Regions from separate parts of the Rhizobium sp. M10 genome, predicted to be linked through region 4. Evidence: predicted binding sites of a transcription regulator. Region 4 holds the regulator's gene; each other region holds the start of a gene.

Region 1 (7,856 bases), on a different contig from region 4:
GTTTCACCCGGCGATCGCGTCAAGATCATTGCCGAGTAAAAAAAGCCCGGCTTGCGCCGGGCCAGTCTGTGCTGCTGGAGGGGAATGCGGTTTACGGCGCGCGTCTTTTCAGACGCGCAAAGGATGCTGTAAGCACTGTCGGGCTAGGCGTAGGCGGCCATATGCGGGTCGGCGCTGACCAGCGCGCTGCGAAGTTTTTCCATCGCCCGGCTTTCGATCTGACGCACGCGCTCCTTGGAAATGCCGAGATCGGCGCCGAGTTCTTCGAGTGTGGCGCCATCTTCGGCCAGTCGCCGGGCGCTGATGATCTTCATCTCGCGTTCGTTGAGATGTTTCAGCGCCGAGGCGAGCCAGACGCGGCGGCGCTCGCCGTCGATCATGTTGGAAACCTGTTCGTCCGGCAACGGGTCGTCGCTGACGAGGAAATCCATCTTCTCCGCGCTCTCGGCATCGCCGGAGACCGAGGGCGCCTGCAGCGAAGCGTCGTTGCCGGAAAGTCTGGCGTCCATGGTCTGAACGTCGGCAAGGCTGACGCCGAGGGCGGCGGCGATTTCCTGATGAATGGATTGCAGGGTCAGTTGCGTGTCGCCCTTGGCGAGCTTGGCGCGCAGGCGACGCAGATTGAAGAACAGCGCCTTCTGCGCCGAACTCGTGCCGCCGCGCACGATCGACCAGTTGCGCAGGATATAGTCCTGGATCGACGCCCTGATCCACCAGCTGGCATAGGTCGAAAAGCGCACATCACGTTCCGGTTCGAAACGCGCGGCGGCCTCCAGCAGTCCGACATAGCCCTCCTGCACGAGGTCGCTCATCGGCAGGCCGAAATTGCGGAACTTGCCGGCCATGGAGATCACCAGCCGCATATGCGCCATGGCGATTTGGTTGCGCGCACCGCGATCGTCGTGATCTTTCCAGCGGGTGGCGAGGTCGTGCTCTTCCTGGCGGGCGAGATAGGGGGCGGCCATCGCGATTTTGATCATGCGCCGATCTGCAGACATGTTCTTCATTTCGATCTCCCAAAACAGGCCTTCGCCCTCAAAATGAACAATAAAACTCACCTTCCGGAACATCGCTGTCCGGACTGAATGGGGTTGCGAGTGCATGAAGGCCTCACCCCTGGACTTTTCAGGGGGAGGCCCTAATTCTCATCATGTGCCGCTAAGACGGCCGGGCCGGACCTGTTTCTTCACGTTGCCGGATGGGCGATAATGAAAAGGCATGATCCGCTCCTCACCGAACATTGACGGAATGGCAGTTCGCCCGACGAGCCAGCGCCCGACGAGCAGTCCGCAATTACGTGTGATAAACGCGGCAGCCGGGAAAAAGTTCCAATAAAAAACCCGGCACGAAGGCCGGGTTTTTTCATAGGAAAAACAGGGTCGCCTTATGCGGCTTCGTCCTGCGAATCGTCTTCCTCGATGGCCTTGCCGCGCTTCGGACCCTTGTTGAGGTTGGTCTCGACGAGGCGGACAGCCTCGGTTTCCGACATCTTGTTGACAGCGGCGATTTCGCGCGCCATGCGGTCGAGCGCAGCCTCGTAGAGCTGGCGCTCGGAATAGGACTGCTCGGGCTGGTTCTCCGCACGATAAAGATCACGCACGACTTCAGCGATGGAAATCAGGTCGCCGGAATTGATCTTGGCATCATATTCCTGGGCACGGCGGGACCACATCGTGCGCTTGACGCGCGCCTTGCCCTGCACAACCTTCAAGGCACGATCGACGAAATCCGTTTCCGAAAGCTTGCGCATGCCGATGCTCATCGCCTTCGCGACCGGAACCTTCAGGCGCATCTTGTCCTTCTCGAAATCGATAACGAAAAGTTCGAGCTTCATGCCGGCAACTTCTTGCTCTTCAATAGCGGTGATGGTACCGACGCCGTGAGCGGGGTAGACGATCGATTCACCGGTCTTGAAGCCGTGACGTGCTGTAGAAGGTTTTTTCTGCTGAGTCGTCATTCTATCCAAAAACTCCCTGTTACGCATCCGGCGGCGGCCGGAGCCGGGTCAGTCAGGCCCGGTTGAGACGGTTGCATCCGTCGGGTGACTTCACTCTGGTCCCATCAGGCAAAAGCAAGGACTTCTTGCGCGCGATCTGGGGGACCCGGCGCTCAAAGCGTTGATATGTCACGGAAACCGCGTACGGATTGGTTTTGCTTTCGTGATGGTTTTGGGCATGCGTCATGCCACAAATGGAACAGTAGGCGAAACCTATCATAAAAATATGAGGAAATCAATAATTTGGTTCGCCTGAGTCATGCGGGCAACACAGATCACCCATATCAGACACGCAGGATTTAAAACGTTTCATCGCGGAAACGCCCGAATCCGGCGGTCGAATCGGGTAGCCCGTTAATCGCCGGAACCGGGTTTTTCGGAGAAATACTTCTCGAATTTTCCGGTCTGGCCGTCCATCTCCTTGGCCTCCGGCAGCGGGTCCTTCTTGACCGTGATATTCGGCCAGATGCTGGCATATTCGGTGTTGATCTTCAGCCACTTGTCGAGGCCCGGCTCGGTATCCGGCTTGATCGCCTCGGCGGGACATTCGGGCTCGCAGACGCCGCAATCGATGCATTCGTCGGGATGGATGACGAGGAAATTCTCCCCTTCATAGAAGCAGTCGACGGGGCAGACTTCTACGCAATCGGTGTATTTGCACTTGATGCAATTGTCGGTCACGACATAGGTCATGAAGAACTCCAGGATTCCATGCGGATGGGGCCGGGCAACCTGGAACGTCGCGCCTATCCCCCGTGCCGGACGAAGCGTGGACAGGCTTGGGAGGCAAGCACGCTTCCGGCAGGTTGTCAGTGACGTATCGGCTTTATCGCCGGATTTCAAGGATAAACGATCTGCAAAAGCCGCCGCCGCAGACAGAGTTTTCTAATCCTCGTCCGACATCAGCCTGTCGATTGCGCGTCTTTCCTTTTTGGTCGGACGGCCGGTCCCGGTCGCCCGGATCGCCTGCTCGTAGGGGGTGAGGCGTTTTGCCTCATCCGGCGGCGGGGATTGGTCATCATAGAGGAGGCGGGCCTCCTCATAGGGACCCCGCCGCTCCCCGGCGAGGCGTACAATGAGAACGACGTCACGCCGGTCCAGCGCCAACTCGATGCGGTCGCCCGGCTTGACCATCTGGCTCGGGTGGCTGCAACGCTCGCCGTTGATGCGCACGTGCCCCGACTGGACATGGCTCTGCGCCAGCGAACGCGACTTCACCATGCGCGTGAAGAACAGCCATTTGTCGATGCGCTGGCGCGAACCGCTTGCCGGCTGTGTCTCCCCGCCCATGACTACTTCTTCATCTGTTCCTTGAGAGCGGCGAGCTTGGCGAAGGGCGAATCCGGATCGATCGGCTTCTCCTTGCGTGGCGGCTTGGCCTCGAAGCGCAGCGGCTGTGCGCCGCGATTGTTGTTGCGATCGTTACGGTCATTGCGATCGTTGCGCTCGCCGCGATCCTTGCGATCGCCACGGTCCTGCCGGTCGCCGCGCGGCTGGTCCTTGCGCTCGCCGCCCCTTGCCTGCTGCGGCCGGCCATCACGACCGCCGTCCTTGCCGCGGTTGTTGCGGTTGTTGTCGCGTCCGTCGCCGCCGCGATTGCCCTCGCCGCCTTCACCTCCGCCCGGACGACGATTGCGCTCGCCGCGGTCCTGGTTCTGGCCGCGATCGTGGCCCTGGCCGCCGCGGCGTTCGCCATGGCCACGCGCCTGGCGATGATTATCGTTACGGCCGCCGAGGCGCCACAGAAGAACCGGCTTCGGTTCCGCCGGTTCGCCAGCCTCCCCGGAAGCAGCGGCCGCGTCGCCGGCAGCCGAAGCCTCCGCCGAGGCGGATGTTTCGACCGCTTCGGCCGCAGGGTTGCTTTGGAGTGCTTCTGCCGTGGGCGTGTCGGCTGCGGCCGGGGCCGTCTCGGCCGGGGATGGCTCGGAAGCAGCCTCTTCCGCCGCCGCGTCGGCGTCGTCATGATCGGCTTTTTCCACCGTCTCCTCCGCGGAGGTTTCCGCGACGGCGGCAGGCGCCGAAGCGGCGTCCTGCGCGGCAAGATGAGCCGAGGCCTCTTCCGCCTTCACGGCATCGGCGCGATAGCCGAGACCCTTGAGGATTTCTTCCATGTCCTCGAGCGTCGCGCCGAGGATCGACAGCATCGCCGTCGTCGTCGTGAAGCGGCGGCCGTCATAGGCGCCCTCCGGACGGTTGTTCTGACCGGGTTTCCACTGCAGCAGCGGACGGATGATATCGGCAAGCCGCTCAAGAATGTCGATGCGCACGGCGCGCTTGCCGAGGAAACGGAAGCCGGCGAGCTTGTAGAACATCCGCTCGTAGCTCGGATCGGTCACGACGGAGGTACGGCCGGCGGCCAGCACGGGAATGAGGTCACCGTAACCCGGCTTGTCCAAACCGTCGTTCTTCAATGCCCAGAGCAGCGTGATCAGTTCGGCCGGCGCCGGCTTCAGCAGTGCCGGCACAAAGATATGATAGGCGCCGAAACGTACGCCGTAGCGGCGCATGGAGGCGCGGGCCTCCTGATCCAGCGACTTCACCTCCTCGGTCACGTCACGACGGAAGAGCACGCCGAGATTTTCGACGAGCTGGAAGGCCAGCCCCTTGGCCAGCCCCTGCAGGTCCTCGGCGCGCGACAGATCGTCGAGCGGCTTCAGCACCGTGCTGATATGATGATTGACGAAGCGCTCGATGCGGGCGGCGACGTGATCGCGGGCATTGCCCGTCAACTGTTCGTCGGCCAGCAGGATCACCCGCGGGCGCATGACGTGATCGCTGCCCGAAAGCCGCGCCACCGGGTCGCCGAGCCAGCGGATCAACCCGTCCGAGCCGATCGCCAGATCGCTATTGCCGGCGGCATGCATCCGCGCCGCTCTGGCTTCGAATTCGAGCGCGAGCGCCTTCTGTGACGCAGCCTGAACCGCCTTGGCATCCGGTCCGTCCGTTCCCGCCACCGGCGTGAAACGGAATCCGCTTAACTGCCCTACATGATGTCCTTCAACGAAGACATCGCCATTCACACTGATTTCAGCTTCCAGCATCGCATTCTCTCTCAGGCGCTTCATGAGCACAGATGTCCTGCGATCAACAAAGCGTTTCGTCAACCTTTCATGTAACGCATCGGACAATCGATCTTCGATTTCCCGCGTCTTTTCCTGCCAATGTGTCGGATCAGCCAGCCAGCCGGGCCGATTCGAAACATAGGTCCAGGTTCTTATCTGCGCGATTCGCGCCGAAAGCGTGTCAATTTCCCCATCTGTCCGATCGGAGCGATGAACCTGCTCCGCCAGAAACTGCTCGTTCACCGTGCCATAGCGGACGAGATCGGAAAAGAGGGTCGAGATAAGATCGGCATGTTGTGCCGGAGTGATACGCCGGTAGTCGGGAAGTGCGCAAGCCTCCCAGAGTTTTTCGACGCGGGCCGGCCGATCGGCGAGATCGAGGACCTCGGGATAGCGCGAAAGCTGTTCCAGCGCCTGTTGGTCGACCGCGGGCAGTGCCCGCGTCAGCCCCGCTACGCGCGGTCCCGCCTCGAGGCTGGCGCGCAGCGCTTGGATCGAGGAGAAATCCATCTCGGTCGTGCGCCATTGCAAAACCTTGACGTTGTCAAATTCGTGGCCCTCGATGCGCTGCACCAGCTCTTCGTCGAAGGGCGAGACCTGGCCGGTGACGCCGAAGGTTCCGTCGCGCACATGCCGCCCGGCGCGGCCGGCGATCTGGCCGAGTTCACCCGGATTGAGGTTGCGGAACTGGTAGCCGTCGAATTTTCTGTCCTGGGCGAAAGCGACGTGATCGACATCGAGATTGAGGCCCATGCCGATCGCATCGGTCGCCACCAGATATTCGACGTCGCCCGCCTGATAAAGCGCGACCTGCGCATTGCGCGTGCGCGGGCTGAGCGCGCCCAGCACGACCGCCGCACCGCCGCGCTGCCGGCGGATGAGCTCGGCGATGGCATAGACCTCGTCGGCCGAAAAAGCGACGATGGCGGAACGCTGCGGCAGCCGGGTGATCTTCTTCTGCCCGGCATAGAAAAGATGCGAAAGCCGCGGCCGCTCGACGATGGTGATACCGGGCAGGAGCTGCTGCAGGATCGGCCGCATTGTTGCCGCGCCGAGCAGCAGCGTCTCCTCGCGGCCGCGAAGGTGCAGGATGCGGTCGGTGAAGATATGGCCGCGCTCGAGATCGCCGGCGAGCTGCACCTCGTCGATTGCGACGAAGGCGGCCTTGGTGTCGCGCGGCATCGCTTCGACGGTACAGACGGAAAAACGCGCGTTGGCCGGCGAAATCTTTTCCTCACCGGTGACCAGCGCCACGTTCTGCACGCCGACCTTCTCCACCACCCGCGTATAGACCTCGCGCGCCAGCAGCCGGAGCGGCAGGCCGATCACGCCGGTCCCGTGCGCGACCATGCGCTCAATGGCATAATGGGTCTTGCCGGTATTGGTTGGTCCGAGCATCGCGGTCACACCGCGCCCGCTCAGAATCATCGGCTGCGAAGTCAGAGTCATGGTCCATGCAAATGAGGCAGGCGGCCCCAGGAAAACTGTCGCCTCGCGACGGAGGCACAGAACACATGGACAGCTGCCGCCGCAAACGCAAGGGCAGATTTTAAAATGCTTCCGCGATTACGACCTTTGCGAGTCATGGGGAAGGCCTGCATTTCCGATTCGGAACAGCCTGAGAACGAATCAGCGACGAATCGCTGACTCCCGCTGATTCAGCTTTTGTTCACGGCTAAGTATTGATTTTGAATCACTTTTTCCCACTAGATGCTGAATCGCGAGACTCCGTCCCGTTCCCATTTCTGTCGCCTTACCGGCGGTCTGCCGCGCGCTTTTTGCCAAGCGAAAATTCCACCCCAAATTAACCCCTCGACCAAATCCGGAACGAATCGGAGACGAATCGCCGACCGAACAGCTTTCACCTTTCGTTCACGGCAAGATCTGGTGGCGCCGCTACGTGCCGCCGCTAGATGCAGGCAGGCGACAGATCCTCGCGTCTGACGCTTTGGGCGGGCGTTAATCTTTCGACGACGAAATTCACACAGTCTTAAGCCGGGGACCGCTTGCGCGGTCGGATCGATCAAAAACGGAACGAATCACCGACGAATCGGCGACATCGCGACCTTCCCGCTTTGTTCTCCGCAACATATTGTATTTAAACGTCTTTTTAACCATAGCGACAATTTACCGGGGAAGACGGATCGCAAACCATGAATCGCGTCGCATCACAATTCGCGCGCTCAACCGGGAACAAAAATCGCCAATGCGTGTTTCTTGTCCATTCAGATTGCGGATGAAATGAAGGAAACACACCATGCTTGGCACGATACTTCTCGTTATCCTCATTCTGCTCTTGATCGGAGCCCTGCCGAATTGGGGTTATAGCCGTGGCTGGGGCTATGGACCTTCCGGCGGTTTGGGGCTAGTTCTCGTCATTATCATTATCCTTGTACTAATGGGCCGCATCTAAAGCCCGACAACCTGGGGAGTTACGACATGATGAAGAAGATTGTTCTCGTTGGCGCGCTCGTAGGCGCTCTCGCATCCTGCACGGCGACCGAGCAAGGCACGGCGATCGGCGCCGGCACCGGTGCGGTCATCGGTGGCGCCGTCACCAACAGCTGGGGTGGTGCCGCTGTCGGCGCCGTTGCCGGCGGTCTGACCGGCGCTCTGATCGGCCAGTCGGTCGAACGCCGCGGCTACTGCATCTATCGCGACCGCTACGGCCGCCGCTACGAGGCCCGTTGCCGCTACTGACCGGCAAGCGCATATCGGACTTCCCAACGGGCGCTTCGGCGCCCGTTTTTCTTTGCCGGCCGCAGCCGTCAGCGCCAACAGTGGCGTGCCGGGACAGA
Region 2 (7,856 bases), on a different contig from region 4:
GCCCGCACATCGAGGACGCAATCCGCAACCGCCAGGTCCAGCTCGTCATCAACACCACCGACGGCAACAAGGCGATCTCGGATTCCAAGTCGCTGCGCCGCGCGACGCTGATGCAGAAGGTGCCCTATTACACCACGATGGCCGGCGCCGAAGCCGCCGCCCAGGCGATCAAGGCGCTGAAGGCCGGCAATCTCGAAGTGCGGCCGCTGCAGAGCTACTTCGCCTGAGATCAGAGCAATTCCAGCAAACCCGTGCCGCGGTTTTGCGTCCGGAATAGAGTATGAATTGGAACTTCGTCAGCGCTCCTTGAGCGCTGACGCTGAGTTCAACCAGAATCAACTTATGCGGCCGCCTTCATAAGCCGCTGAATTTTCAACATATCCTCGCGAAAGCGCGCCATCTCCTCGGCCTTCAGCCGTTCGTCGGGAATGCGCAGCAGATAGGACGGATGCACCGTCACGAAGAGCGTGCGCCCTGCTTCGATCGCCATCGCCTTTCCTCTGACGTCCTGCAGGCGGCCTTTCACATCGGTCAGCGCCGCAAGTGCCGTCGCCCCCATGGCCACGATCAGCTTCGGCTTGACGAGCGACAATTCCAGATCGAGCCACCAGCGGCAATGCTTCACCTCGCCCATATTGGGCTTCTGGTGGATGCGCCGCTTGCCGCGCGGCTCGTATTTGAAATGCTTGACGGCATTGGTGACGTAGAGCGTCGATCGGTCGATGCCCGCCTCCGCAATCACCTGATCGAAAAGCCTGCCCGCAGGGCCGACAAAAGGGCGCCCTGCAATATCCTCCTGATCGCCCGGCTGCTCGCCGACGAACATCACCTCCGCATCGCGCGGCCCCTCCCCGAACACCGTCTGCGTCGCATTGGCGTGAAGCGGACAGCGCGTGCAGACGGCAGCCTCCGCGCGCAGTGCTTCCAGCGTGCCCGCCGGAAGCTCAGGCCCGGCGGGAAGATTGCGCGCAGCCTGCTGCAGCCGGTCGTGAAAAGGCAGCGATTGTGTTGCCTCCCTTGCCGCCATCTCCCGCACCTTGCTTTCGGCCGATGCGATCAACCCGGGAATGAGATCGGCTTCCGGCAGGTTCTTCCAGTATTTCTTCGGCATCTCCGCCTGCATCGCCTTCAGCTTCAATCGCGCCGGATTGAAGATGCTGGCATAATAGGTGCGCCAGAGCTCATCGGTGGCATCGCTGAGATTGGGCTTCTCGCAAGGTTCGTCGCTGATCGTCAGCCGCTCGCCGTCCCAGGCGGCCGACCCCTTGGGCGTGGCGATCAGCCAGTCCATATCGGTGAATCGTCGTTGGAAGAAGGGCGCCGTCCGCCTGACGATATGGTGGTCCGGCTCGAACCAGGCGATGAATTTTCGCCGCCCCGCGGAAACCGCGCCAACCTCCTTGAAGCGGACGAAAGCCGTCATCTTGTGCGCGTCGCGATGCACGTTTTTCGCCATCAGCCTGGCACGCACGACATCCTCGTCGGAGGTCACCTCAAGCAACTGCCGGTCCAGCTGCAGCCGCCAGAGCAGACGGTACAGCAGGCAAAACCGCGCCGGATCGGAATGGCAGAGCACCGTCTCGACAAGCTCGATGAAGGTGGGCGGCACCGTCATCGGCTTGCGTGATGCCGCCGGCGCCGGCGGCATGGCGTCGCGCTGAAAGGAAAGATCCGCCTCCGCGCTTCTTTCACGCCACTCGATCTCTTCAGGCAAAATGCCGGCGGCCGCCAAGGCGCGCGCGGCATCACGCCATTCGGCAAGATCTCCGCGTCCTCTGAGCACGACCCGGCGCATCACAGCAACGACAATTGTTCAGGCTGCGGCTCGAACATGGTGCGAAGATCCGGCCTATCGATCAGCCGTCGCGGCGACCATCCTTCCGCCGAGATGAAGGACTGGACCTTCTTGATCGAAACGCCGAGCCGCGAGAGATCGTCGAGCCGCAGACGGCGAAAGCGGCGCGCCGAAACGATTGCCTTGACCGTCTTGGTGCCAAGGCCGGGCACGCGCAACAGCCGTTCACGCTCGGCCCTGTTGATATCGACGGGAAATTCGGCCCGGTTGGCGAGCGCCCAGGCAAGTTTGGGGTCGAGATTGAGATCGAGCATGCCGCCCGCCTGATTGGCGGTGATCTCGTCGATGCCGAAACCATAGAAGCGGTAGAGCCAGTCGGCCTGGTAGAGCCGGTGTTCGCGCATCAGCGGCGGCTTGATCAGCGGCAGGTTTTTCGACGAATCCGGGATCGGGCTGAAGGCGGAATAATAGACGCGCCTGAGGCCGTAGCTGCTGTAGAGCCGGCCGCTGGTCGCCAGGATGGTCGCGTCACTCGCGCCGTCGGCGCCGACGATCATCTGCGTGCTCTGCCCGGCCGGGACGAAACGCTGGCGTTTCTTGCTTTTCAGCGTCGGCTCGCCGGCGGCCTCGATCTTCAGCCTGAGCTCAGCCATCGATCGCCGGATATTGGCGGGCTTCTTTTCCGGCGCGAAGCGGCTGATGCCGTTATCCGTCGGCAGCTCGATATTGAGCGACAGCCGGTCGGCATAAAGCCCCGCCTCCTCGATCAGCCGCGGCGACGCCTCGGGGATCGATTTCAGATGGATATAACCGCGAAAATCATGCGTCACCCGCAGTTCACGCACGATGCGGACCATTTCCTCCATCGTGTAATCGGACGAACGGATAATGCCGGAGGAAAGGAAGAGGCCTTCGATATAGTTGCGGCGGTAGAATTCCAGCGTCAGCCAGATCACCTCCTCGGGCGTAAAACGCGCCCGTTCGACATTGCTCGACGAGCGATTGACGCAATAGGCGCAGTCGTAGATGCAGAAATTGGTCAGCAGGATCTTCAGAAGCGAAATGCATCGACCATCCGGCGCATAGGCATGGCAGATGCCGGATCCCTCGGTCGAACCGAGCCCGCCGCTTGTGCTCGAATCGCGTTTCACCGTGCTGCTGGAGGCGCAGGAGGCGTCATATTTCGCGGCATCGGACAGGATGGCCAAGCGTTCGGCAAGCGACTTCTTCATGCCTATGTTCACTATATGTTCTAATATACAAAGTCAATCCGGCCCGTCCCACTACCGCCCCGATTTTCAGGCGCATCACCTGATATCGCGGGGGTTGCGTTGCGTTTATGCGAATTTTCTGGAAATCGGCCTTGGCGATCTGCTATAAGCACTTAACTAGGATTGTGGCACGGTTCCGAAGCTCCCCTTCGGGACCTGTTTTCTTTTGTGTTTGCGCCTGACGTGCCGATACAAGGAGTGAAGGACAGAAAAATGGTTGAAAAGGTACCGATGACACAGGGTGGTTTCGTCAAGCTGCAGGAAGAACTGCGCTGGCGTCAGCAGGAGGAGCGCCCCCGAATCATCGAGGCGATCGCCGAAGCCCGTGCCCATGGCGACCTTTCCGAAAACGCCGAATATCACGCTGCCAAGGAAGCCCAGAGCCACAATGAAGGCCGCATCAGCGAGCTGGAAGACCTGACGGCGCGCGCCGAGGTCATCGACCTCACGAAGATGTCGGGCCACAAGATCAAGTTCGGCGCCAAGGTGAAGCTCGTCGACGAGGACACCGAGGAAGAAAAGACCTACCAGATCGTCGGCGACCAGGAAGCCGACGTCAAAGCCGGCCGCATCTCCATCTCCTCCCCGATTGCCCGTGCGCTGATCGGCAAGGAAGTCGGCGATTCCATCGAGGTCAACGCGCCCGGCGGCTCCAAGGCCTACGAAATCCTCCAGGTTTCCTGGGGCTGATCGCCCGCCACAGACGAGACCCCTCCCTTGCCTGATATGCGTGACGTCGAGATCATCGCGCCCAATTTCAAGCGCCGGCTCTCCGGCGTCACGTCGACCATCGTCCAGCTCATTCCGTGCCAGCTCCGGCTCGGCATCGGAATCGCAACGCTCGGCCCCGGCCTGCCGGAAGGCCTGCCGAAACTGAGATGGTCACAGCTCCCTGGTCTGTGGCGCAGGCCGGCGCGCCGGCGCCATCGCGTCTGGCACGCCCGCCGCAACAATGACATGGCCGTCGGCATCCTGCTCCGCTATCTCCTGCGCATGCCGCTGAAGCTCATCTTCACCTCCGCCGCGCAACGCCGCCACACCGCCTACACGAAATGGCTGATCCGCCGCATGGACGCGGTGATCGCGACCAGCGACCGCTCCGGCTCCTTCCTCGAGGTGCCGCACACGGTCATCCAGCACGGGGTCGATCTGTCCTTGTTCCACCCGCCGGAAACGGCGGAAGACGGCATCGCCGCGACCGGTCTGCCCGGCCGCTATCTTGTCGGCTGTTTCGGTCGTGTGCGCCATCAGAAGGGCACGGATCTCTTCGTTCGGGCGATGATCGAACTCTTGCCGCAGCACCCCGAATGGACGGCCGTCGTCTCCGGCCGGGTGACGGCGGAGCACGTGGGCTTCGGCGACAAGCTCAAGGCCGATGTCGCCGCCGCAGGCCTTAGCGACCGCATCCTCTTCCTCGGCGAAGTGCCCGATATCAAGGTCTGGTATCGCCGCCTGACGCTCTATGTCGCCCCCTCCCGCAACGAGGGCTTCGGCTTGACCCCGCTCGAAGCCATGGCTTCGCGGACGGCGGTGGTGGCATCGGATGCCGGCGCCTATGCCGAACTCATCGCCGAGGGCGAGACCGGCTCGGTCGTGGCCGCCGGCGACGGCGAGGCGCTGACGCGGGCGATCGCCCCCTACATCGCAGATCCCGCGCTGGCGATCGCCCATGGCGAGAATGCGCTGCGCCATGTCCGGGCGAATTTTGCGCTGGAGAAGGAAGCAACCGCGATCGGCGCCGTTTACGACCGCCTTCTCGGCGGCAATCGCGGCTAGCCGAAAGGAAACGGCCCGTTGGATAATCGGCCGCCGGGCCGCTGGAGAAGTCCGCCAACCCCTCCTCCGTCCGTCATGCTCGGGGCTTGTCCCGAGCATCTGCCGCCATCCGATAGGGCAGCAGATGCTCGGCACAAGGCCGAGGATGTCGACGAATAGAGAACGACATCATCAACAGCAAACGGCCCGCTGTAGAACGGGCCGCTGCAAGATTATCGACGATCGGGCGGGTTTATTCGGCCGGTTGCAGCCCGGCCGTCGGAGCCGTCTCTTCCGTCTGGCCGCCGAGTGCTGCGGCAAGCTGCGCGGTATCCAGTTCCTTTTCCCAGCGTGCCACCACAATCGTCGCCACCGCATTGCCGACGAGGTTGGTCAGCGCGCGGCATTCCGACATGAAGCGGTCGATGCCGAGGATGAGCGCCATGCCGGCGACCGGCACGGAGGGCACGACGGAGAGTGTCGCGGCAAGGGTGATGAAACCGGCGCCGGTGATGCCTGCGGCACCCTTCGAGCTCAGCATCGCCACCAGCAGCAGCAGGATCTGGTCGCCCCAGGAGAGCTGGATGCCGGTTGCCTGGGCGATGAACAGCGCCGCCAGCGTCATATAGATGTTGGTGCCGTCGAGATTGAAGGAATAGCCGGTCGGGATGACGAGGCCGACGACCGAGCGCTTGCAGCCGGCCTTTTCCATCTTGTTCATCAGACCCGGAAGTGCGGCCTCCGAAGACGAGGTGCCGAGCACCAGCAGCAGCTCTTCCTTGATGTAACGCAGCAGCGCCAGGATCGAGAAGCCGTTATAGCGGGCGACGGCGCCGAGCACGACGAGAACGAAGAGCAGCGAGGTGATGTAGAAGGTGCCGATCAGCATGGCGAGGTTGGCGATCGAACCGATGCCATACTTACCGATGGTGAAGGCCATGGCGCCGAAGGCACCGATCGGGGCGGCCTTCATCAGGATGCCGACGAGCTTGAAGATCGGAGCCGTCAGGGCGTTGAGGAAAGTCACGACCTGCTCGCCCTTTTCGCCGACCATGGCGAGCGCGATGCCGAAGAGCACCGAGAAGAACAGCACCTGCAGAATATCGCCGTCGGCAAAGGCGCCGACGATCGTCGTCGGGATGATATTGCTGAGGAAGCCGACGATGCTCTGCTCATGCGCCTTATCGGCAAAGGTGGCGACGGCCTTCGGGTCGAGCGATGCCGGATCGATGTTCATCCCGGCGCCCGGCTGGACGACGTTGGCGACGATCATGCCGATGACGAGCGCCAGCGTCGAGAAGGTCAGGAAGTACAGCATCGCCTTGCCGGCGACGCGGCCGACCTTCTTCAGGTCACTCATGCCGGCAATACCGGTGGCCACCGTCAGGAAGATGACCGGAGCGATCACCATCTTCACGAGCTTGATGAAGGCATCGCCGAGCGGCTTCAGCTGGGTGCCGAGTTCGGGATAGAAATGGCCGAGCAGGATGCCTGCGGCGATGGCCGCGAGAACCTGGACGTAGAGATGGGAATAGAAGGGCTTCCTGCCCTTGCTGTCTGCGACTGCATCGAGTGGTGCTGCGATCATGATGTCCTCCTAAAGGCTCGTCCGGAACGAACTCCGGCCTCCCGAGCCGTTCGCTTCAATCCAACAGCTCAGCCGTTGTTGCGCTCTTCTTCGCAATCGCCGTGCCAGTTTCGCGCCATCCACGTAAGCAATTGTTTTTATGTCAGAAAAAATTTCAGACGGGCCAACGGCCTGACTACCAATGCGAAAACCCACACAAATCCATTTGCGTCCCGTGCGGAAAAATGCACAAATCCGCCATGTCCTTGTCAGTCTCGCAAAGGCTTTGGCCCTCCCTGCCCTTGCACCACCGCATTCGCCGAATGTGGTGGGCCTATGCGGTGCTCGCCCTCTCGGCCATCGCCGCAAGTCTCTTGGTGAGCGGCGAGGTTGGCCGGCGCCGGGCGGAAGCTGCCCTGGAGGAACAGGCCCGCACCGATGCGGGGATGAACGTGGCGCTGCTGCGCACGGTCCTCGAGAAATACCGGGCGCTGCCCTTCGTGCTGTCGCAAGATACCGCGCTCGCCGCCGCCCTGGCGGGACGCGACGCCGGCACGTTCGAGCAGTTGAGCCGGAAGCTTGAGACACTGGCCGCCGGTACGAAGGCTGCCGTCATCTATGTCATCGACAAGGACGGCATCGCGGTTGCGGCCAGCAACTGGCGCGAACCGACGAGCTTCGTCGGCAACGACTATCGCTTCCGCGAGTATTTTCAGGGCGCCGTCGCTCAAGGGCAGGCCGAGCATTTCGCCCTCGGCACCGTCAGCAAGAAGCCCGGTCTTTATATTTCCGAGCGGATATCAGGCAGCGACGGCCTGCTGGGCGTCGTCGTCGTCAAGGTGGAATTCGACGATGTCGAGGCGGATTGGCATGCCTCGGGCGCCCCGTCCTACGTCATCGACGATCGCGGCATCGTCCTCATCACCAGCATTCCCTCCTGGCGGTTCATGACGATCGGCCGCATCGCCGAGGATCGGTTGACCGCGATCCGCGACAGCCTTCAATTCGGTGACGCGCCGCTTCAGCCGCTGCCGCTCGATATCATCAGGCGCCTCGGCGACGGGCTCGATGTCGTCGAGATCGTCACGCCCGGCGGCGCCGGAAAGACCAGCTTTCTCAATGTCGGAATGCCGATCCCTGCGACCGGCTGGCATCTGCAGCATCTTGTTGCATCGGGGCCGTCCGTCGATGCGGCGGTCCGCGAAACACGCATGCTGGCGCTGCTCTTGCTTTTACCGCTCCTCGCCGGCGCAGCCTTCCTCTTGCGCCGCCGCCAGACGATCACGCTGAGGATTTTCAGGGAGCAGCAGGCGCGCGAGGAACTGGAACGGCGCGTGACCGAGCGGACTTTGGATCTCAGCCAGGCGCGCGATCGGCTGCAGGCCGAGATCGCCGGTCACCGCAGCACGGAACAGAAGCTGCAGGCGGTGCAGCAGGATCTGGTGCAGGCCAACCGGCTGGCGATCCT
Region 3 (7,856 bases), on a different contig from region 4:
TCGGTCCAGCCGATATCATATTCGCGGGAGAGCTGGCGGCGGATGCGCAAGTACCCGCGCTCATTGTGGATCGCCGAAACCAGCACACCCTCGGTCTGTTCCGGATCGTCATAAAGATGGAACAGGCGCAGCTGCCGGATGAGGTTCGGGCTCAGGAACTGGCTGATGAAACTCTCGTCGCGGTAATTGGCCCAGACGTCGCGCAGGACCGCCATCGCATCGCCGCGGCCGGCGATGTCGGGGAACCATGCGCGATCCTCCTCCGTCGGCTTCGTGACGATCCTCTCGATATCCTGCATCATCGCAAAGCCGAGCGCATAGGGATTGAAACCCGAGAACCGCCGGTCGTCATAGCTTGGCTGGAAGACGACATTGGCGTGCGACTTCAGGAATTCGAGGAAGTTCCCATCGCTGATCTGCCCCCGCTCGTGAAGCCGGTTCATGATCTGGTAATGGACGAAGGTGGCAGTTCCTTCATTCATGACCTTGGTCTGCCGCTGCGGATGGAAATATTGCGCGACATGGCGGACGATGCGAAGAATCTCGCGCTGCCACGGCTGCAGCCGCGGCGCAGACTTCTCAAGAAAATACAGGATGTTGTCTTGCGGCAGGCCGAGCGCGGCACGGCGCTTTTCCAAGCCGATGTCACCCGCCTTTTTCGCCTTGCCGACGGGAACCGTGCGCCACAGGTCGTTGAACATCTGCTCTTCGTGGGCGCGGCGCTCCTGCTGCCGCTTCTCCTCCTGGCGAAGGTCGGTCGCAGTCTTGCCCGCGTATCGATGCACCCCGTGCGACATTAGCGCATGCGCTGCATCGAGCGTCCGTTCAACCGCCGTCTCGCCATACCGTTCTTCGCAGCGCGTGATATAACCCTTTGCGAAATCGAGGTAATCGAGAATTCCTTCCGCATCGGTCCAGAGCTTGAAGAGATAATTGTTCTTGAAGAAGTGATTATGGCCGAAGGCCGCATGGGCGGTGACGAGCGTCTGCATCGTCGCCGTGTTCTCTTCCATCAGATAGGAAATGCAGGGGGAGCTGTTGATGACGATCTCGTAGGCAAGGTCGCGCATCCCGCGGCGGTAGAATGTTTCATGATGCGCGAAGTGTTTTCCGAAGGACCAATGGCGGTAAAACAGCGGCATGCCGGTTGAGGAATAAGCATCCAGCATCTGCTCCGAAGTGATGACCTCGATCTGGTTCGGATAGACATCGAGGCCGAGTTCGCCGAGCGCAATCGCCTCGCAGGCGTCGTGAATGCGCTGCAGTGTTGCGAAGTCCCAGTCGGCACCTTCGAACAAAAGCCGGTCTTTCGGCCTCACCGTCATGGTCATGGCGTCACCCTCGACTGTGCGTCACGTTTCTGGAAGAGATCGTGGAAAACGGGGAATATCTCGCCTCGCCGGCAGACCTTGCGCATCGAAAGCGGCAGCGCTTCGGAACGGATCCCGTCATAGAGCATCCAGAGCGGTGACCGGGATACGGAAGAATCGCCGCCTTCCTCGCCCACCTCGATATAGGCAAAATACTGGCACAACGGCAAAATATCGCGCAGCAGCTGCCCGGTAAGGTTGCCGTCGGAATGGGCGTTGTCGCCGTCCGAGGCCTGGGCGCCGTAAATATTCCATTCGGCCGGATCGAAACGCGCCGCGATGATCGCCCGCATCGCCGCAAGGGCGCTGGAAACAAGCGTGCCGCCCGTCGCCGGACCGTAGAAGAAGGTTTCCTCGTCGACCTCTTCGGCCCTGTCGGTATGACGGATGAAGACGATTTCCACTTTCTTGTAGCGTTTCGACAGGAAAAGGTAGAGCAGCAGATAGAACCGCTTCGCCAGGTCCTTCATGTGCTCCGACATGGAGCCGGAGACGTCCATCAGGCAGAACATCACCGCTTTCGCCACAGGCTTCGGCTCGTTTTCGAAGCGGCGATACCGAACGTCGAGCGGATCGATATAGGGAATGCGCCGGCTTTTCTCCGTCAGCGATTTGAGCTTGGCCTCAAGCGCCAGACGGCTCTCGTCGTCTTCGCATTCCTCGATCTGCCGCTGCAGCGCTTCGATCTCTTCGCGGCGTGGGCGTCCCAGCGCGACGCGGCGCATCATCGCCAGCCTGGTCGTGCGACCGACGGCAATGTTGGACGGCGATCCTGACACGGAATAGCCGGCCCGGAAGGGCGTTTCCTCTTCGGTTTCGGCCAGACGCCGCTTGGCGAGATCGGGCAGTTCCAGATCGTCCAGGAACACATCGAGGAATTCCTCGCGCGTCAGCACGAAACGGAAGCCGTCCTCGCCGTCGCCTTCGCCCGCATCCTTGGGTTTTCCGCCCCTGCTCCCCGGCGGGCGCGGAAGAATGTCGCCTTCGACGAAGGCCCTGTTTCCGGGCAGAATATGATCGCGGATGCCGCCGTCGCCCCTCCGCAGGTTCGGCTCGGCCATCCCATCGATCGGCAGGCTGATTTCCCCGCCGTCGAGCACATCGCGAATGTTACGGTTTTGCAGAGAACGTTTGACCGCCTGCTGCACGGCGCCCTTCATGCGTCGAAGGAACCGCTGCCGATTTTCCAGACTTTTACCGCGCGGATTCAGCCGCCGGTCGACAATGTGCATAATGGCTCCGCATTAACTTGCCTGTTTGACGCGCATGTACCATTCCACAAGGCGTCGAACCTGCCTCTCGGTGTAACCCCGCGCGGCCATGCGCGAGACGAATTCGCTGTGTTTCTTTTCGGTTTCCGAATCCTTCTTCGACCCGAAGGAAATGACCGGCAAAAGATCTTCCACCTGCGAGAACATACGTTTCTCGATGACTTCCCGGATCTTCTCGTAGCTCGTCCATGACGGATTTTTTCCGCCGTTGGCTGCCCGCGATCTCAGCGAGAACTTGACGATTTCGTTGCGGAAATCCTTCGGATTGGCAATGCCCGCCGGCTTTTCGATTTTCGTCAGTTCCTGATTGAGGAGCTCGCGGTCGAGAAGCTGGCCGGTATCGGGATCCTTGAAGTCCACATCTTCGATCCAGGCATCGGCATAATCTACGTAGCGGTCGAACAAATTCTGTCCGTAGTCTGCATAGGATTCAAGATAGGCCTTCTGAATCTCATTGCCAATGAACTCTGCGTAGCGTGGCGCAAGATCGGCCTTGATGAATTCCAGATAGCGCTTCTCGACATCGTCGGAAAATTGCTCGCGACGGATCGCCTGTTCCAGCACATACATCAGATGGACGGGGTCGGCGCCGATATCCGTGGTGTCGTGATTGAAGGTCGAGGCGAGCACCTTGAAGGCGAAGCGGGTCGATATCCCGTCCATGCCTTCGTCGATGCCGGCAGCGTCCCGGTATTCCTGAACGCTGCGGGCGCGCGGATCGCTTTCCTTCAGGCTTTCGCCGTCATAGGTGCGCATCTTCGAGAAGAAGGTCGAGTTCTCATGCTTGCGCAGGCGCGAAAGCACGGAAAAACGAGCCAGCATTTCGAGCGTTGCCGGGGCGCATGGTGCATCCGCCAGTTCCGACCCCTCGATCAGCTTTTCGTAGATCTTCTGTTCTTCCGTCACCCGCAGGCAATAGGGCACCTTGATGACGCAGATACGGTCGATAAAGGCCTCGTTATTCTTGTTGGCCTTGAAGGTCTGCCACTCCGCCTCGTTCGAATGCGCAAGGACGATGCCGGAGAAGGGTATGGCGCCGATATTCTCGGAGCCGATATAGTTGCCCTCCTGCGTCGCCGTCAGCAGCGGATGCAGCATCTTGATCGGCGCCTTGAACATCTCGACGAATTCGAGAATGCCCTGGTTGGCGCGGTTGAGCCCGCCCGAATAGCTGTAAGCATCGGGATCGTTCTGGGAATAGGTTTCCAGCTTGCGGATGTCGACCTTGCCGACCAGCGACGAGATGTCCTGATTGTTCTCGTCGCCAGGCTCGGTCTTGGCAATGGCGATCTGGCGCAGCCGCGAAGGTTGTATCCTGACGACGCGGAATTGGGAAATATCGCCGCCGAAGTCGTCGAGCCGCTTCAGGCACCATGGGCTCATCAGCCCGTTCAGCCGCCGCAGCGGGATGCCGTACTGCTCCTGGAGGAGCGAGCCCATTGTCTCAGGATCGAAGAGGTTGAGCGGGCTTTCGAACACCGGACTGATCTCGTCGCCCGCCTTCAGCACGTAGATCGGATGAACCTCCATCAACTGCTTCAGCCGCTCCGCCAGCGACGACTTGCCGCCGCCGACCGGGCCGAGCAGATAGAGAATTTGCTTGCGCTCCTCGAGTCCCTGCGCCGCGTGCCGGAAGAAGGAAACAATGCGTTCGATGGTCTCTTCCATGCCGTGAAAGCCGGTAAAGGCTGGATAGACCCGGATGGTCCGGTTCATGAAGATCCTGCCGAGGCGCGCATCCCTGGCCGTGTCGACCATTTGCGGCTCGCCGATCGCAGCGAGCAGGCGCTCCGTCGCATTGGCATAGGCGATCGGTTCTTGCTTACAGAGGTCGAGATATTCCGAAACCGACATGTCGGCCTCGCGGCGCGCTTCATAACTGCGCGTGAACGCATCGAATACGGATTCACTCAGCATGGGACCTCCATTAAGGTTATGCCGCAGGCTCTAAGCCGTATAACCATCGAGATGGCCACGGCGTTCCTAAGAATCAATAGTTTCGTAGGTATATTCGACGCTCACCGGCTGTTTGTAGCAATGCACAAAAAATTGCATGCACCGGTAATTTTTTACTCTGCGAAACTGTTTCATATTGTAGTTGAAAAAAGGCCTATTGCGATATCAGCACATTTAGCGACGTGACATGAATGTCAAAAAGGTGTGCAATGGCGCCCGTGATTCGAGAATGCGAGAAAACAGCGATCGGCAGCCGATAAGGGCAGCCTCGATCGGGCGGATGCCGATGCGCCGCCAGTAAATTCGGTAAATTTCAGGGGAAAATGGCGCGTGGCGATCACGCGCCCCGATTCGTAATCGTGCCTCCGCCGGCCTCAGCCGTTGAACGCCCTCTCCAGCGCAGCAAGATCAATCTTGACCATGCCGAGCATCACCTCGGTGACGCGCTTGGCCCGCTCTCGATCGCTGTCGGCGACCATCTCGGAAAGCACCCGCGGCACGATCTGCCAGGAAAGGCCCCAGCGGTCCTTCAGCCAGCCGCAGGCTTCAGGCGTGCCGCCATTGGCGAGAAACGCATCCCAGATCCGATCGATCTCGGCCTGGCTGTCGAGCAGAATGGCAATCGAAAAAGAATGGTTGAAGCTGTCGAGCGGGCCGGCCTTCATCGCCAGGAAGGCTTGATCGCCGAGCGTGAATTCGATCAGTTCGACGCTGCCCGGAGGCCCGCTCGGCGTTTCCGCCGGCAATATGGTGGTGCGGCCGATCCTGGAATCCGGAATGACCGATACGTAGAATTCGACGGCTTCGCGCGCTTGCTCCGCGAACCAGAGATTTGAAACGACCTTCGGCATGAACAGCCTCCTGTTGGCGAGGGTTGCCGGACTCCTGTCCGATGCCCCGAGGACGTCTCGCCGGCATCGGTTCCGACAGGCTGGGCTCAGATTTTTTTGCTGCGCGGCCGTACGACGATCGCAGTCACACCCAGCGGCGGCCCTGCCGCCCGCATCGGTCCGCAATAGCGGTGGTTCAGGAATGAAAGCAGAACATCTTTTCTGGTCTTTCCCTCCCGAATCACTACATTACGCGCCATGAGCAATAGTTTCGACGATATTCCCTTCTTCGACGAAGAGCCGGGCGAAATGGCGCGCAAGCCGCAGCCGCCGGCCGCACCCCGGGGGGGGCACGCCCCCTTGGGAAGGGCGCCCGCTGCGGCCGGCGGGATCGCCGCCCGCGCCATGGCGGCGCGCGACGGCGGCAAGCGACCGGATTACCTCGCAGGCCTTAATCCCGAACAGACGGAAGCCGTGGAAACCCTGGAAGGTCCGGTTCTCGTCCTTGCCGGCGCCGGCACCGGCAAGACACGGGTGCTGACCACGCGCATCGCCCATATCCTCAATAGCGGCCGCGCCTTCCCTTCGCAGATTCTCGCCGTCACCTTCACCAACAAGGCCGCCCGCGAGATGAAGGAGCGCATCGCCCTGCTCGTCGGCGGCGCCGTCGAAGGCATGCCCTGGCTCGGCACCTTCCATTCGATCGGCGTCAAGCTTCTGCGCCGCCATGCCGAACTCGTCGGCCTCAGCTCCGATTTCACCATTCTCGACACCGACGACGTCGTCCGTCTGATCAAGCAGCTGATCCAGGCCGAGGGTCTCGACGACAAACGCTGGCCGGCCAAGCAGTTCGCCGGCATGATCGACACCTGGAAGAACAAGGGCCTCGGCCCGGCCGATATTCCCGAGGGCGACGCGCGCGCCTTCGCCAATGGCCGCGGCCGCGATCTCTATTTCGCCTATCAGGCGCGCCTGTCGACGCTCAACGCCTGCGATTTCGGCGATCTGCTCATGCATCCGATCGCGATCTTCCGCAAGAATCCGGATCTTCTGAAGGAATATCACGGCCGCTTCCGTTATATCCTCGTCGACGAATATCAGGACACCAACACCGCCCAGTATATGTGGCTGAGGCTGCTGGCCCAGCGCAGCAAGGGCGAGCCGCAGAATGTCTGCTGCGTCGGCGACGACGACCAGTCGATCTACGGCTGGCGCGGCGCCGAGGTCGACAATATCCTGCGCTTCGAGAAGGACTTCCCCGGCGCCAAGGTGATCAAGCTCGAGCGCAATTACCGCTCGACCGAACATATCCTCGGTGCGGCCGCCCATCTGATCGCCCATAATGAAGGCCGCCTGGGCAAGACGCTGTTCACCGAACGCGCCGATCCCGATGACGTCAAGGTGCAGGTCCACGCCTCCTGGGATTCGGAGGAGGAAGCCCGCGCCATCGGCGAAGAGATCGAGCAGCTCCAGCGGGGCAAGCATCTGCTGAACGACATGGCGATCCTGGTGCGCGCTTCCTTCCAGATGCGCGAGTTCGAAGACCGCTTCGTCACCCTCGGCCTCAACTATCGCGTCATCGGCGGCCCGCGCTTCTACGAGCGTCTGGAAATCCGCGATGCCATGGCCTATTTCCGCCTGGTCGCACAGCCGGCCGACGACCTCGCCTTCGAGCGCATCATCAACACGCCGAAGCGCGGCCTCGGCGACACGACGGTGCGCGCCCTGCACGACTATGCGCGTGCCCGCGACATCCCGATGCTGGCGGCAGCCGCCGACATGATCGAGACCGACGAGTTGAAGCCGAAGGCGCGCAAAGCCCTCTTCGACGTGATTCAATCTTTCCGCCGATGGCAGGAACTGCTTGAAAACACACCGCATACCGAACTTGCCGAGCAGATCCTCGAAGAGTCCGGCTATACCGACATGTGGAAGAACGACAAGAGCGCCGAAGCGCCGGGCCGCCTCGAAAACCTGAAGGAACTGATCCGCTCGATGGACAGCTTCGAGTCGATGCGCGGTTTCCTCGAACACGTCTCCCTCGTCATGGACGCAGAAACCAACGAGAACCTCGACGCCGTCTCGATCATGACGCTGCATTCGGCCAAGGGCCTGGAATTCGATACCGTCTTCCTGCCCGGCTGGGAGGAAGGCCTCTTCCCCCACCAGCGCTCGCTGGATGAGAGCGGCCGCGCCGGTCTGGAGGAAGAACGGCGGCTGGCTTATGTCGGCATCACCCGCGCCAAGCGCCGCTGCCACATCTGGTTCGTCTCCAACCGCCGCATTCACGGCCTCTGGCAATCGACCCTGCCCTCGCGTTTCCTCGACGAACTGCCGGAAACCCATGTCGAGGTCGCCGAGATGGAGCAGAGCTACGGCGGTTACGGCCGCGGCGGCTACGGCCAGTCCCGCTTCGACAAATCAGAACC
Region 4 (7,856 bases):
CTATCGAGAATCTCGCGGGCGATGATATCGGTGATTGCAGTCATGGGTTCTTCCTGCTCGGTGGGTGATCAATCGTTCGAAGCCTGTCATAATCGAAGGCGGGCAAATTACAATGCCGCAATTCCCGCCTGCGAAGCAGCGTTCTGACGTGGCCTAAACCACGATCATGTCAGCCTGTTGAACATCAAGCCTTGGCGACCGCGTCGAAGGCAAGCAGCTTCTCAAGCAAGCGCGGCATGTCCTTGAGATAAACCATGTTCGGGCCGTCGGACGGCGCGTTGTCAGGGTCCTGGTGGGTTTCGAGGAAGACGCCGGCAATTCCCGTCGCCACGGCTGCGCGCGCCAGCGTTTCAACGAATTCGCGCTGACCGCCCGAGGATTCGCCCTGCCCGCCCGGCTGGGCGACGGAATGGGTCGCATCGAAAATGACGGGCGCGCCCATCGCCGCCATGATCGGCAGCGAGCGCATGTCGGAAACCAGCGTATTGTAGCCGAAGGAAGCGCCGCGCTCGCACAGCAGCACGTTCGGATTGCCGCTGGCATTGAGCTTCTTCAGGACGTTCTTCATATCCCAGGGGGCGAGGAACTGGCCTTTCTTGACGTTGACGACGCGGCCGGTCCGGGCAGCGGCGATCAGAAGATCGGTCTGGCGGCAGAGGAAGGCGGGGATCTGCAGAACGTCGATCACCTCCGCCACCTCGGCGCACTGCTCGGCGGTGTGAACGTCGGTCAGGACGGGAAAGCCGAATTCCTTCTTCAGGTCGGCGAAGACCTCCATGCCCTTTTCAAGCCCGATGCCGCGCTCTGCCGAGAGCGAGGTGCGGTTCGCCTTGTCGAAGGAACTCTTGTAGACGAGGCCGATACCGAGCTTTGCGCAGAGCTCCTTCAGCGTACCGGCGACCATGAAGGCGTGGTCACGGCTCTCCATCTGGCAGGGGCCGGCAATCAGCGACAGGCGCCCGGTATTGGAAAAGGTGACCTGGCCTTCGCCTTCGCCGATCTTGACCTCGGAATTGGTATCAGTGCTCATCGTGGTTCCTCGAAGGCAAAAAGCGCGCCCTGCCCGGGCGTGGGCTTCACCAGAATGCGATTGTTCTTGCGTGTGTATGTCACTCCGTTAGCAGCCAAATGCGCTTCTGTCACGGCAAGATCGGTGACGGTGAAGAGGATTGCCTGACCGCGCAGGCCACGATCGGCGGCGGAAACGACAAGCTCGAAATAGGCCTCCAGCCCTTCCGGCGTCATCAGGCTGATCTTGGCATTGGATGCCGCGATCTTCATGCCGAAACCGGTTTTCTCCACCACCGTCTGCCCGACCGCAAGACCAACGAAGGCGGCAAATGCAGCCGGCTCCGGCGAACAAAGGGCGATCTCGGCAATGCCGGTCACGCCATTGGCATGCGTCTCCAGAGCGGCACGACCGGCCGGGAACGAATTGATGCGCTGACAGGTGAAGAGAAAGAAGTCGGGCGCGCGCAGATCTCCTGAAAAGGCCAGTTTGAAGCTGCCGACGCTTTCCGAACCGTCCGGCATCCGCATCGGCCGGCTGAACTGCAACATCTCGCCGGCACTCGCGCCGCTACCCACGAATCGCCGATGATCGAGGCCGGCATCCTCGGTGAGGAAGGCCAACGCCGAAAGTCCCTCCTCGCCGCAGCGGAAGCGGAAGGCGCGATTGCGGGCGATGAAGACATTGCCGTGGCGGGCCGCTGCCTCGCTCTCCTCGACACTCGCCACGCCGAGCGGCTCGATATAGGTCTTGTCGGCGAAAAAGACGCAGGCATTTTCCGTTCCGAACGGATGGCGCGCATCGGCGGCGACGGTAAAGCCGAGCTTGCCGAGCCTTTCGCGCGCCAGGTCGATATTGACGACGGGCAGCACGACATGATCCAGCGGGTGCGGTTTGGCGGAATGTGCGATCATGATATCCCTCCTGACACGCCAGAGATGTGCGACAGCACCACCCTCAATGCAAGACATGTGCGCCAATCCGGCGAATGAAAATAAAAATCTCGACGAGTTGGCGCGAAGTTTTACGGAAATTTAGCTACTTGCGGAACACATATGGAACATATAGTGTCTGTTCTGGATTTGTTTCAATCACGGGGTCTGACGTCGATGCTCACGCGCAAACAACAGGAGCTTCTCCTTTTCATTCATGAGCGCATGAAGGAATCCGGCGTTCCGCCCTCTTTCGACGAGATGAAGGATGCCCTGGATCTCGCCTCGAAATCCGGCATTCATCGCCTGATCACGGCGCTGGAGGAACGTGGTTTCATTCGCCGCCTACCGAACCGGGCCCGGGCCCTGGAAGTGATCAAGCTGCCGGAGGCCTATAGCCCCAGTCTTCAGCCGCGCCGCGGTTTTTCACCGAGTGTTATCGAAGGCAGCCTCGGCAAGCCCCAACCGGTCGCCGCCCCCGCTGCCGCAAAGCCGATCGCCGACAACGGCAACACTGTGTCCGTGCCGGTCATGGGCCGGATCGCCGCCGGCGTTCCGATCTCGGCGATCCAGAACAACACGCACGACATCGTCGTTCCCTCAGACATGCTCGGCTCGGGTGAACATTATGCGCTGGAGGTCAAGGGCGATTCGATGATCGACGCCGGCATCTTCGACGGCGACACGGTGATCATCCGCAACGGCAGCACCGCAAGTCCCGGCGATATCGTCGTTGCGCTGGTCGACGACGAGGAAGCGACGCTGAAGCGCTTTCGCCGCAAGGGTGCCTCGATCGCCCTCGAAGCCGCCAACCCGGCTTACGAGACCCGTATCTTCGGGCCCGACCGGGTCAAGGTGCAGGGCAAGCTGGTCGGCCTCATTCGCCGTTATCACTGACAGCGGACGGGCCGGTTTCGGTAAAACTGTCTTTGCGCCAATCATAGGCTCGATGGCGCATCCATGGACGCGACAAAGCATCGAATGCGGTTGCGACCTCGAATCCCTCCTGTGCAAAACGCAGTTCGACGGAACCGGTCCTACGCAGCGTCTCGCCGGTGAAGAGTGTCGCACCCGAGCGGCAACGGTCGAAACGCAGGCGCACCGCGGTCACGACAATCTCGCCGGCGTCGCAGGCCGGGCCGAGATAGGCGGCGTTGTCGATGACGGCGACGACATGGCCATTGCCGAGCCTGACTATACACCAGGCCTTCTTCACGCAGGAAAACCGATTTACCTCACCACCGGCTACAGCGGTCGCCATCGCCGTCCTCGCGTCATTCTGCTGGTCGCGGGACAGCCTGACGCGGCGGTCTTCACCCGGTGGCGGGATGGCAGGACCATCCAGCATCTTCGGCGGGTGGTGCCTCGGCAGGACCAGCGCTCTTTGCCACTGGTCGAAGATGAAGTCCGGCGGGTTTTCACGGTTGGAAGCCAGTGCCGCCGGCGCGATGAGCGCGACCAGACCACCATCCTCTGAAATCACCAGATCCGGCGGCCGGGACCCTGGCAGAATCAGCAGGATGAGCGTCGAACCGGCGAGGATCGATGTGCCGGCATGGCGCAACCGGGTGCGGAGCAGCGTCAGCAGCAGAAAGCCTGCCACAGCGACCGCGAAATACCAGGCGGGCAAGCGGCCGAGGCCGATGTCGCCGCCCCAGCCGGACACCGTCTTGGCGACCGCAATCACCAGATCGAGGCCGAAACCGACCACTTTCCAGAGCGGAGCGTCCAGACCGAACGGCATGAGCAACATAGCCAGCAGCCCGGCCGGCATGACGATGAAGGAGATGATCGGCATCGTCGCAAGGTTTGCCGGCAGGCCATAAGCGGTCAGGCGATGAAAATGCTCGATCGAAAACAGCGCCGTGGAAAAGCCACCGATCAACGAGGTCAGGAAGACGCCGCCGAAGAAACCGGCGATCGCCACGACCGGCCGCAGGACCGGCAGCTTCAGCAACGGGTTTTCCCGGACGCGCCGGTCCTTCCACAGCTGATAGCCCGATACCAGTGCCAAAGTCGCGGCAAAGGACATCTGGAAGCTCGGACCCAAGACTTCGGAGGGTGAAATGGCGATGATGACGAGCGCCGAGAGAACGACATTGCGCAGGCTGATCGACGGCCGATCGAAGAAGACGGCAATCAGCATGATCGCCATCATGATGAAGGCGCGTTCGGCCGAAACCCCGAATCCTGAGATCAGGAAGTAGGCCGTGACGGCGAGGAGCGCGCCGCCCGCGGCGAGCTTCTTTGTCGGATAGGCTTGAGCGACAACAGGAACGAGGCTGAGCAGCATCCGGAAACCGACGAAGAAGATGCCGGCCGACAACGCCATGTTGAGGCCCGAGATCGCCACGATATGCGCAAGGCCGGACTGGCGCAGCGCCTCCGTCGTTTCCTTCGAGATGGCGCGCCGCTCGTCAGTCACCAGAGCAGCGGCAAAAGCGCCTGTGTCGCCGGGCAGGATCGAGCGTATGCGATCGCCGATGCCGCTGCGCAACTGATAAAGCCATTCGAGCAGAGCTTCGGACGTCGATCTCGCAGGCTGCGGGCCTGCCTGCGAATCGACTTTCTCGGGCGCACCGTAGAAGAAGCCGTTGGCGCCGATGCCATCGAAATAGGCACCGAAGGAAAAGTCGTTGAGCCCGGGAAGCGCCGGCCCCGCCGGCGGCGTCAACCGTGCTCGGCCGGTGATGACGTCACCGATCTCGAAGGGCGCATCGGCGCCGCGGGCGATCACGGTTATGCGCCTCGGCGGCCGCTTCACCTGTGGCGCCTCGGTGCCGGTGACGGCAAGAACATAGCGCCACCGCCCGCGATCGTCGCCTTCGCGCCGCTCGACGCGGCCGGTCACCGTCGTCGTCACGGATGAATCGAGGATGACGGTCGAGGCCCGCCAGCTTTCGAGCTGCGCGCAGAGCATGCCGCATACCACGAGGGCAAGCGCCATAAGCGTCGCCCGCAAGGCCGGCCGGCTGCGGCCGGCGACGACCACCGCAAACATCAGCACCGACAGGCAGAGCAACGATGGAAGGAGCGGAAAATCCGTTGCCGCAAGAAACCAGAATGCCGCGCCGGCACCGAGGAAGACCGGCGAGAACAGGAGCAGGCGGCCGTGGTCGGCCTCCTCGCTCAGCATCCGGCCGCCAGCACGCAGCGCTTGTCTCATTGCCGCCGGCAGCCGATGGCGCAACGACATCGCGGACTGGGTTCTCGCCGGCCGCATCACCACGGCAGGGGCAGGAAGATCGGCCGGATCGGCAAGACCGACGCCCGCTTGCGGCCGCAATTCGACTGTCGTCAATTCCTGCATGCGCCGCCCGAACTTACCCTGCCCAGGCACCCAGAATGCAACCTCTGGGCAAATCCGGCAAGCATAATCGATTGAAATACGAGCGAAAATCGCAAATGCGAAAAGACCAGTCGAATCATCGGTTTCCGCTATGCGTGCCGCTCATCGCTGCAGTGCCTAAAAGGTGATGCCGCAATGCACAAAATGCCGTCACGGTAACTTGGCATTAGCTTCGCGATCATATAGCTATCGGTAAGGACGCTTAACCCCTATGGCGCTTTTGTGGCGCCACCGACATTTCGGAGGATCAGCATGACGGATCAAAGCGCAACAATAAAAATTGGTGACAAATCAGTCGACCTCGCCGTCAAAAGCGGCACGATCGGTCCAAGCGTCATCGATATCGGTGCTCTCTACAAGAACACCGCTTCCTTCACCTACGATCCGGGCTTCACCTCGACCGCATCCTGTGAATCGAAAATCACCTATATCGACGGCGACGAAGGCGTGCTGCTGCACCGCGGCTACCCGATCGAGCAGCTCGCCGAACATGGCGACTTCCTCGAGGTCTGCTACCTCCTGCTTTACGGCGAACTGCCGACGGCCGCGCAGAAGAAGGACTTCGACTATCGGGTCACGCATCACACCATGGTGCACGAGCAGATGAGCCGCTTCTTCACCGGCTTCCGCCGCGATGCGCATCCGATGGCCGTCATGTGCGGTTGCGTCGGCGCGCTGTCGGCCTTCTATCACGACTCGACCGATATCACCGATCCGCATCAGCGCATGGTCGCCAGCCTGCGGATGATCGCCAAGATGCCGACGCTGGCCGCCATGGCCTATAAGTACCATATCGGCCAGCCCTTCGTTTACCCGAAGAACGACCTCGACTATGCATCGAACTTCCTGCGCATGTGCTTTGCCGTTCCCTGCGAGGAATATGTGGTCAACCCGGTGCTTGCCCGCGCCATGGACCGCATCTTCATCCTGCATGCCGATCACGAGCAGAACGCGTCGACCTCGACCGTGCGCCTCGCCGGTTCGTCGGGCGCCAACCCGTTCGCCTGCATCGCGGCCGGCATCGCCTGCCTGTGGGGCCCCGCGCATGGCGGCGCCAACGAAGCAGCACTCAACATGCTGAACGAGATCGGCACCGTCGATCATATTCCGGAATATATCGCCCGCGCCAAGGACAAGAACGATCCGTTCCGCCTGATGGGCTTCGGCCACCGCGTCTACAAGAACTACGACCCGCGCGCCAAGATCATGCAGAAGACGACGCATGAAGTACTCGGCGAACTCGGCATCAAGGACGATCCGCTGCTCGAAGTGGCGATGGAGCTCGAGCGCATCGCGCTCACCGACGAATATTTCATCGAGAAGAAGCTCTATCCGAACATCGACTTCTATTCCGGCATCACGCTGAAGGCGCTGGGCTTCCCCACGACCATGTTCACCGTGCTCTTCGCGCTTGCCCGCACCGTCGGCTGGATCGCGCAGTGGAACGAGATGATCGAGGATCCGGAGCAGCGCATCGGCCGTCCGCGCCAGCTCTATGTCGGCGAACCGAAGCGCGACTACATCCCGGTTTCGAAGCGCTGATCGCTTCAGACCAATCGGCTCAAAAGAAAACCCGGTCAGAAACGACCGGGTTTTTTCTTTTTCAGCACGTCGAGCAGGATTTCGGCAGCATATTCGCCCGGCGGCTTTTCGGTCTGCATGCGCTGCCAGATGAGCTCATAACCTTCCTTCATCGCCTTGAGCTGGTAAGTGTCGGCCGACAGCCTTTCCATCCAGCGTGCGAGGCTTGCGCCGCGAACGACATCGTTCAGATATTCCGGCACGACCGCGTAATCGGCAATCAGGTTCGGCAGCGCCCCTGTCCAGGTCTTGATGCCCGATGTCAGCAGCCGCATGATCCAGTCGACCTTGTAGGCGGAGACGACGGGAACGTCGGCGAGCGCCAGTTCGAGAATAACGGTTCCGGATGCCGCCATGGCTGCATCGGCCTCGACGAAAGCCTTCCACTTTGCTTCCGCGCCGACAACGATCTCCGGCGTTACCGCCCATTTCGCCGTCAATTCGCGCACAAGCCCTTCCTTGTGTCGCATCGTCGGCAGGATGAAGCGCATCGGTCCATTGCGGGCGACAAGTTCGCTCACCGCCACCTCGAAATGCGGCAGGAGCTTCTGGATTTCCGAGGAGCGTGAGCCGGGCAGAAGCAGGATTGTGCCGTTGCCGGGCCGTCTTCCCGCACGCAGGCGTCGGGTCTCCAGGAGCGCAGGGTCGGCGGTCAGGCGATGCCCGACATAGGTCGTTGCCGGGCCTTTGAGGCGCTGCATCGTCGCCGGTTCGAAAGGCAGGACGGCGAGCACGTGATCGACATAGGCAAGCATGCGCTCGGCGCGATATTCCTTCCAGGCCCAGACGCTCGGACAGACATAATCGACGACAGGCAAATCCGGCAGCGCCGTGCGGACACGCTTTGCCACGCGATGGGTGAAATCCGGGCTGTCGATGATGAGCAGAATGTCAGGCCTTGCGGCGATGATTTCAGCCGTTGTCCGGCGGATCAGGCCAAACAGCTTCGGCAGCCGGCTCAGCACCTGGGTGATGCCCATGATCG

What was found. Region 4 encodes LexA, which represses DNA repair genes until DNA is damaged. Its sites were predicted from a motif close to TGTTCNNNNTGTGTTCNG; they were not measured.
Region 1: the regulator LexA is predicted to act here: its motif matches at 6,565-6,582, upstream of CO671_RS10480 (helicase-related protein).
Region 2: the regulator LexA is predicted to act here: its motif matches at 3,033-3,050, upstream of CO671_RS04165 (putative DNA modification/repair radical SAM protein).
Region 3: the regulator LexA is predicted to act here: its motif matches at 5,626-5,643, upstream of CO671_RS04950 (UvrD-helicase domain-containing protein).

The regions. Positions count from the first base shown of each region.
Region 1 is NZ_NWTA01000005.1:191,152-199,007, forward strand. Features, by position in the region: gene CO671_RS10455 (M48 family metalloprotease) at 1-39, shown strand, start outside; gene CO671_RS10460 (RNA polymerase factor sigma-32) at 144-1,007, opposite strand; gene CO671_RS10465 (CarD family transcriptional regulator) at 1,385-1,957, opposite strand; gene fdxA (ferredoxin FdxA) at 2,351-2,689, opposite strand; gene CO671_RS10475 (RNA-binding S4 domain-containing protein) at 2,882-3,286, opposite strand; gene CO671_RS10480 (helicase-related protein) at 3,289-6,507, opposite strand; gene CO671_RS10485 (DUF3309 family protein) at 7,316-7,471, shown strand; gene CO671_RS10490 (YMGG-like glycine zipper-containing protein) at 7,498-7,758, shown strand.
Region 2 is NZ_NWTA01000002.1:487,363-495,218, reverse strand. Features, by position in the region: gene carB (carbamoyl-phosphate synthase large subunit) at 1-227, shown strand, start outside; gene CO671_RS04170 (UdgX family uracil-DNA binding protein) at 341-1,795, opposite strand; gene CO671_RS04165 (putative DNA modification/repair radical SAM protein) at 1,795-3,027, opposite strand; gene greA (transcription elongation factor GreA) at 3,280-3,756, shown strand; gene CO671_RS04155 (glycosyltransferase family 4 protein) at 3,784-4,842, shown strand; gene CO671_RS04150 (dicarboxylate/amino acid:cation symporter) at 5,075-6,409, opposite strand; gene CO671_RS04145 (ATP-binding protein) at 6,634-7,856, shown strand, end outside.
Region 3 is NZ_NWTA01000002.1:654,420-662,275, reverse strand. Features, by position in the region: gene CO671_RS04975 (SpoVR family protein) at 1-1,331, opposite strand, end outside; gene CO671_RS04970 (YeaH/YhbH family protein) at 1,328-2,602, opposite strand; gene CO671_RS04965 (PrkA family serine protein kinase) at 2,615-4,558, opposite strand; gene CO671_RS04955 (VOC family protein) at 4,972-5,448, opposite strand; gene CO671_RS04950 (UvrD-helicase domain-containing protein) at 5,686-7,856, shown strand, end outside.
Region 4 is NZ_NWTA01000010.1:211,609-219,464, reverse strand. Features, by position in the region: gene eno (phosphopyruvate hydratase) at 1-44, opposite strand, end outside; gene kdsA (3-deoxy-8-phosphooctulonate synthase) at 185-1,030, opposite strand; gene CO671_RS18550 (VOC family protein) at 1,027-1,923, opposite strand; gene lexA (transcriptional repressor LexA) at 2,119-2,838, shown strand; gene CO671_RS18540 (ComEC/Rec2 family competence protein) at 2,819-5,251, opposite strand; gene gltA (citrate synthase) at 5,543-6,832, shown strand; gene lpxB (lipid-A-disaccharide synthase) at 6,868-7,856, opposite strand, start outside.